2 regions of the Paenibacillus sp. AD87 genome follow, and region 1 is predicted to be linked to the other one. Evidence: riboswitches for the same ligand, from Rfam matches in the RefSeq annotation. Region 1 holds a riboswitch; the other holds the start of a gene.
What was found. Region 1 has a riboswitch for ZMP and ZTP ahead of gpAD87_RS27160 (TIGR01440 family protein). Riboswitches for the same ligand answer to the same signal wherever they lie in the genome.

Region 1 (3,411 bases):
CCTGCGCCCTGGCGGCATTACGGCGGAACAGCTGTCCGCCGTTGCCGCCCGTGTCGCCACGGACCCGGCGTTGCTCGCCGAGGGGCCCGGTGGCGATGACAGCCCGGCGCCGCGCTCGCCGGGCATGAAGTACACGCACTACGCGCCCACAGGTGCGCTGTGCGTGGTGGAGGGGCCGCCCGCAGCGGTGGCGGCCTGGATCAGCGCCGCCCTCGCAGAGGCGGCGCAGCGCGGGGAGCGCACCGCAGTGCTGGCGTTCGCCGAGCACGCGGAGCAGTACCGCGCCGATGCCGTGTTCTCGCTGGGCGAAGCCAGCGAGCTGGAGGAAGCAGCGCGCCGGCTGTACGCCGCGCTGCGCAGCTGCGATGAGCAGGGCGCCACATATATTGTGGCTGAAGCCTGCTCGCGCGAAGGACTGGGAGCAGCCGTCATGAACCGGCTGCTCAAGGCGGCAGGTCACCGACTCATTCAGGTCGGTGACCGATAGCTCCATTTTTCCATAATATCGCTATGAATATTTCCCTCTGGCACCCGTCCTCTAGTTACGACTAGCAATTCAATTTTTTTGAGCCGGGATTGCAAAATGTCTTCTCAGGTCATGTTTATGTCCTTGTCCGCATAAGGTGTACAAGAACCTTTACGTGACTTGGGGGTATGGGGATGTGGGATGTGTCTGCCCATGTAGGGCAGTTGGTAACCATTTTGATTATGGCCGTCGCTCTCGGACTCGACGCGTTCTCACTCGGCATCGGGATTGGCATGAAGGGCATTCGTATGAGAGACGTATTGCGAATCAGTACCGTAACGGCCCTGTTTCACATCATCATGCCGCTCATCGGCATGTATACGGGCAAATATGTCAGTTCCCTGCTTGGTGACATTACGACGTATGCAGCTGGCGGTCTGCTGGTCCTGCTCGGCGCCCATATGATCTTGAACGCTTTCCGGGAGGGAGATACCAAACTGGTGGATCATCGATCTCTGCTCGGAGTGATTCTGTTCTCACTGAGTGTCAGTGTAGATTCGTTTTCCGTTGGAGTTTCGCTCGGCATGTTCAGCAGTGATTTGGTGTTAACGGTACTGGCTTTCGGTGTCTGTGGTGGAGTAATGTCCGTCATGGGTCTGCTGTTGGGACGGCGTGTGAGCCAAAATATGGGCGATTATGGGGAAGCGGTCGGCGGAGCGATCTTGCTCGCTTTTGGACTTCTGTTTATATTTTAAAAAACGACGTTAACCATAATTACAGCCTAGTGCAGTCTTCAATATATAATTAAGAGTTTCATTGGTTCAGATGGAGTTTCAAACATGATTCGACAACATTTGCAAAATGGGGAGGCTAACCACAATGAAACATATTTTGTTTGTATGTACAGGGAATACATGTCGCAGCCCCATGGCGGAGGGACTTTTACGTAAACTGGCGTCTGAGCGGGGCATTCAGGTGGACGTTCGTTCCGCAGGTGTAGCCGCAACAACGGGCATGCCGATTTCCCGTCATGCGGAGGCCGTATTAAGGGATCACAACGTTGAGGGACCCCCACATTCGACGCTCCTTAGCTCGAACCTAGTCGGCTGGGCCGACCTGATTCTCACGTTGACACGCAGTCATAAACAGCATGTCATGCAGGTTTTTCCTGACTCGGTACACAAGACATATACCTTGAAAGAGTATACGGAAAATGACGAGCAAGTCTTGAATGATCTTCAGGAATTGGACAGCCTGTTTGCGACATTCGAAATGAAACGTGCGCTAGGTCAGGAGATTTTGGCATCTGAACGTGAGCGGGCAATCGAGATCAGACAGCGCATTCCGAGCTTTGATATTTCGGACCCGTTTGGCGGCAGTCGCGACGATTACAACATCGCTGCGGCAGAGATTCGGACTGCTCTCGACAGACTTTTGGACAAGTTGGAGTAATTGGATTCGTTTAATCATTCCCAAGTACCGATGGATTTCCATATAAAAAACGTACACGGGATGTAAATTACCCATTGATTTTAAACGCAGGTTGTTTTATGATGAATGGGAAAACAGGGATCCGGTGTAACTGGCGACGAAGTGGGCATAACCACGATGGAGCACCGGAACAAACGGCCGGTCGCCTGGGCAAAAGAGCAATTCTGCGTTACCCGCAGACTGCTCTTTTTTTCGTCTTTCATCTGATTATTCGCTATAATAGTACCTGAAATGCCATACAAGAGAATACCAAGGGCAGCCAAGAGGAAGCCGGGCATGATTTTATCGGGAGGCGATAGGATGACTATTGAGTTAGATTCGGAACAACCCGGATTGCATGAACAGACCGCATCCATTCTGCGTGAACTGGCGCTTGCCGGACAGCTTGGACCTGGACAGATCGTTGTGATCGGTACAAGTACAAGTGAAGTTGCAGGCAAACGGATTGGTACAAGCGGTGCTGTTGAAGTAGCGCACCAGCTTCTTGCGGGTATACGCGAGGTGCAGCAGGAGTTCGGTTTTGATGTTGTATTCCAATGCTGTGAGCACCTGAACCGTGCGCTGGTTATGGAGCGTTCACTGCTTACACGTCTTGGATTGACTGAAGTGGGTGCAATACCTGTGCCCAAAGCAGGTGGTTCCATGGCATCCGCAGCGTATCGCTCGCTGACCGATCCATGCCTGGCTGAACATGTGCAGGCCCATGCGGGACTGGATATTGGGGAGACGATGATTGGCATGCATTTGCGGCATGTGGCAGTACCTTTCAGAACAGCACTCCGCTACATCGGTGATGCCCGTGTAACTACAGCACTGACCCGTCCGAAGTTGATTGGCGGCGAGCGTGCAGTGTATCGTATGGAAGAGCAACCAGATTCGACATTTTGTGACTGATATCTTCAACCTATATAAAGCCAAATTAGACTTTACACGAAAACGGAGAGTGCAACACCAATCTGAAGAAGCAAAGCGTTCGCCTTTATCCCCGGATTTCCCCCTTATTATAAGGGAGTTCAGAAAAATCTGGGGATAACAGCGATCGGAAGATGGTGATGCAATCGAAGTCAGGAGTGTAACCACTGTAGTTTCGCTTTATAACTTCACTTATAACTGGGAGGAATTTAATCATGGAACAATTGCGCAAGAATGACCCGGCAGTACTGGAAGCGATGAATCTTGAACTGAAACGTCAACAAAACAACATTGAGCTGATCGCGTCCGAGAACATCGTAAGCGAAGCGGTTATTGAGGCAATGGGATCTGTACTTACTAACAAGTACGCTGAAGGATATCCAGGCAAACGTTACTACGGTGGTTGTGAGCATGTGGATATCGTAGAAGATATCGCGCGTGATCGTGCCAAAGAATTGTTTGGAGCAGAACATGTGAATGTTCAACCTCACTCCGGTGCACAAGCGAACATGGCAGTATACCTTGCGGCTCTGAAACCAGGT
Region 2 (3,411 bases), on a different contig from region 1:
CTTGAATAGCACAGCCCCAATCGCAGCAGGCAGAGTACCAATGATTATGTATAGACAAAACATAAAATCTGCTCTGTACTCCGCATTGCGAGAGACTAGAAATCGCCAGCCTCCTACAATAAGTTTTTTGATATCTTCCCGAAAAATAAACATAATGGCAATCAGTGAGGCTGTGTTTGTCAAAATTTCAAAGGATAATCCGTTCTGCTGCATGCCAAGCAGTCGTTGAACGATAATCAAATGTCCGCTTGAAGAAACCGGAATAGGCTCTGTAGCCCCTTGTACGATACCTAATAACACATATTTCAACCACAAAATAAAGTCTTCCATTGTATCCTCCTACTCATTATTTTCGACTAGCTTTGACATATTTCAGTTGGGCCACAATGATGACACTAATAATCACCAAAAGGAACCACGAACTGATCTTGCTAAAACTGACCAGTTGCCAGGAGTCATGCTGGTCAGGGTATTTCCAGCCGTTAAAAAATGTAGCTATATTTTCAGCAGTCCAGATGAAAAAACCTACGATGACAAAAGCGAGCGTTAACGGCATTCGATAGGTAGTTAATCGTACCCGATAGATAATCCATGTTTTACGAAAAACAATAAATACCAGAGCGGTCAACCACCAACGGAAATCGGGAATAAAATGATGTGTGAAAAAGTTGATATAGATGGCTCCTCCTAACAGAACCGAAGATGCAAACCCAGGCCAGCCTGTCATGTCCATACGCAATCTGCGCCATATTTGGCACATAAAGCTTGCTACACTTGCATACATAAATCCGCTATAAAGGGGAACGCCAAAGAGCTTGGTATAACCAGGCTCAGGGTATGACCAGGATCCCATCCACACCTTATACATCTCCAGTACCAATCCAATCACGTGAAATATACATATGACTTTGATTTCATCACGTGTTTCCAATCCGCTCCGGTACATAAGGTATTGTACTGCTAATAAAACAAGCAGAATGGCATCATAGCGATAAAGAAAGGGTATCTGAATTACGCTAGAAAGGGCCAACGTTCCAAAGATCGCCACAGGAAAAATGCAACTCATCGCCTGATGATAACCAAAATGCAGGAGCTGTACTAAAGGTTTCAAGTTATGTTTATCTCCTTCCTAAGCCTTGTTCATAATAATATAGATATGGTCCGTTTGTAAAAAGAGAAAAAAAGATCTATATATTTTCTTATTTTCAATTCGAGCTTATTCAAAAACAAAACAGGCCCCTCGTCAACTGGAGGGACCTTGTTTTTTGGCTAATTCAATTATGCATTTTCAGACAGCTTGTAGGCAGATTTAATCGTATGTTCAATGAGCGTCGCAATCGTTACAGGACCAACACCGCCCGGTACAGGTGTAATTGCTGAAGAAGGAACAAAGCAAGCTTCGTAGTCCACATCTCCGACGTTGCCTTTGTTATAACCTGCATCAATAACGACAGCACCTGGTTTAATCCAGTCTCCTTTAATAAAGAGCGGTTTGCCCACGGCTGCAATTATGATATCGCCAAGCTTCACGATTTCTTCCAGATTCACGGTTTTAGAGTGGCAAGTCGTCACCGTTGCATTCCGGTTGAGCAGCATGGCTGAGACAGGTTTGCCCAGAATTGGACTTCTTCCGATGACAACTGCATGTTTGCCCTCGATCTGAATATTGTAGAAATCCAAAATGCGCATAATAGCCTGTGGTGTACACGAAGGGAATTCTGCGTCTCCAAAAGCATTAAGTGCAAAACCGAGAGTCGTAACACCGTCAACGTCCTTCTCGATGCTAATGGCATCAAAAGCTGCTCTTTCATCGATGTGATTCGGGACAGGGTGCTGAAGCAAAATACCGTGTACGGAAGGGTCATCATTTAGCTTGTTAATTTCTTGAATTAATTCATCCGTGGTGGTATCCGCAGAAAGAACGACCTTAATAGAATGCACGCCTAATCGAGCACAAGCATTTCCTTTCATTCGCACATAAGTCGCTGAAGAAGGATCATCTCCGACGAGAATTGTTGCGAGACAAGGCTGAATACCTTTTTCCTTCAGAATGGCAACCTTCGAGGCCATGTCTTCTTTCATAAAATCCGCTACCGTTTGTCCATTTAAGATCAGTGTGTCAGTTCTCATTTTCACATCGCCCTTTCAACATAAAAAAAGAGGCAAGGAAATAAATATTCCTTACCTCTGCCCAGGCGTACGGCTTATTACAAAACCATATGCTCCCTCACGGTTCACCGTGTTCGCCAGTTACATATGATCGTTTAAATTGTTTAGATTGTTTAGATTGATAGTACTTGAAAAAGCAAAATTGTTCAATAGTTAATGGATTTCTCTTATCAAGAGAGATGATCTTAAGGATTAAGTATCTCGTCTATTAATGAAAATTCAACATGATCTACTTTCCAGCCCTTTATCCTGAATAATTTGATTGATAAAACGATCTGTAAAATAGGCGCTAAAGTATGTCCGAATTTGCTTAATGGACGACAGATTTGTCGCTTCATTTAATTTGTCAACGAAGATTTGCTGTTGTTTGGCCGTTATTCTCTTTGTATTGGGCACTTGCACTTTGGGTTTTGCCATCGTTACCTGTAGTTGCTTACCATCAAGAGTAATAGTTGCTTGGCTGGTTTGTTGATTCCATTGCACGTCAGCGCCTAAAGTTTGACTGATAAACCGCGCCGGGACATAGGTGGTGTTATCGTTTAATTCCGCAGGAACATCCAGAGAAACTGCCTCTTGGTTAACCAGTATCTTTTTAGAGTTAATGGTCAAAAGTATTGTCGTTTCACCTTTGGTCATGGTGATATTTTTTAGTTCTTTGTTCCACAGTTGAGAAAAGGGCTTAATTCTAATTTTTTTCTTTTACCAGAGGAAATAGTTGATAACTGTTCTCACTTATGATATATTATTGTTAACAAGTAAACTATTTGCGGTTGAATTAGTGCATTAGATTCATTATTTAAGGTTTTTTTATTATTTATAGGTAAATAAGGAGCGATTGAAGAATGGATTCAAACGATCGATCAAAACAGTTACTGTATGACCAATTTATCCGCTTTTTACATGTATATGAGAATCACAAGGATACGGAAATTGAACATTTTCTAAGTATCGCCCAGCGGGAAAGCATGGACAAAATCCCTCAGCATTTGACCGCGATTCATATGATAGATTGCATTGGCAAGCATGAGCCTATTAACAACACGGGTATTGCCGAGGCGATGAATTTGTCCAAAGCAAGCATTACCAAGATCGGCAACAAACTGCTGGAGGAAGGATTCGTTAAACGTACGAAAATGAATGACAACAAAAAGGAGAGCTATTTCCGGTTGTCACCACAAGGCAAGAAGATCTTTGAACTACATGAACGTTTACATGTACTTGAGGCTGAACGGTTCTATCGTT

Region 2: it holds a riboswitch for ZMP and ZTP, as region 1 does, so the genes downstream of both, gpAD87_RS11290 (bifunctional 5,10-methylenetetrahydrofolate dehydrogenase/5,10-methenyltetrahydrofolate cyclohydrolase) here and gpAD87_RS27160 (TIGR01440 family protein) in region 1, are expected to answer to the same signal.

What each region holds. Positions count from the first base shown of each region.
Region 1 is NZ_LXQN01000019.1:803,905-807,315, forward strand. Features, by position in the region: gene gpAD87_RS27145 (L-threonylcarbamoyladenylate synthase) at 1-487, shown strand, start outside; gene gpAD87_RS27150 (manganese efflux pump MntP) at 661-1,221, shown strand; gene gpAD87_RS27155 (low molecular weight protein arginine phosphatase) at 1,346-1,918, shown strand; ZMP/ZTP riboswitch at 2,035-2,116, shown strand; gene gpAD87_RS27160 (TIGR01440 family protein) at 2,258-2,851, shown strand; gene glyA (serine hydroxymethyltransferase) at 3,085-3,411, shown strand, end outside.
Region 2 is NZ_LXQN01000007.1:2,572,585-2,575,995, reverse strand. Features, by position in the region: gene gpAD87_RS11300 (undecaprenyl-diphosphate phosphatase) at 1-330, opposite strand, end outside; gene gpAD87_RS11295 (DUF817 domain-containing protein) at 347-1,111, opposite strand; gene gpAD87_RS11290 (bifunctional 5,10-methylenetetrahydrofolate dehydrogenase/5,10-methenyltetrahydrofolate cyclohydrolase) at 1,279-2,130, opposite strand; ZMP/ZTP riboswitch at 2,183-2,264, opposite strand; gene gpAD87_RS11285 (copper amine oxidase N-terminal domain-containing protein) at 2,389-2,835, opposite strand; gene gpAD87_RS11280 (MarR family transcriptional regulator) at 3,012-3,411, shown strand, end outside.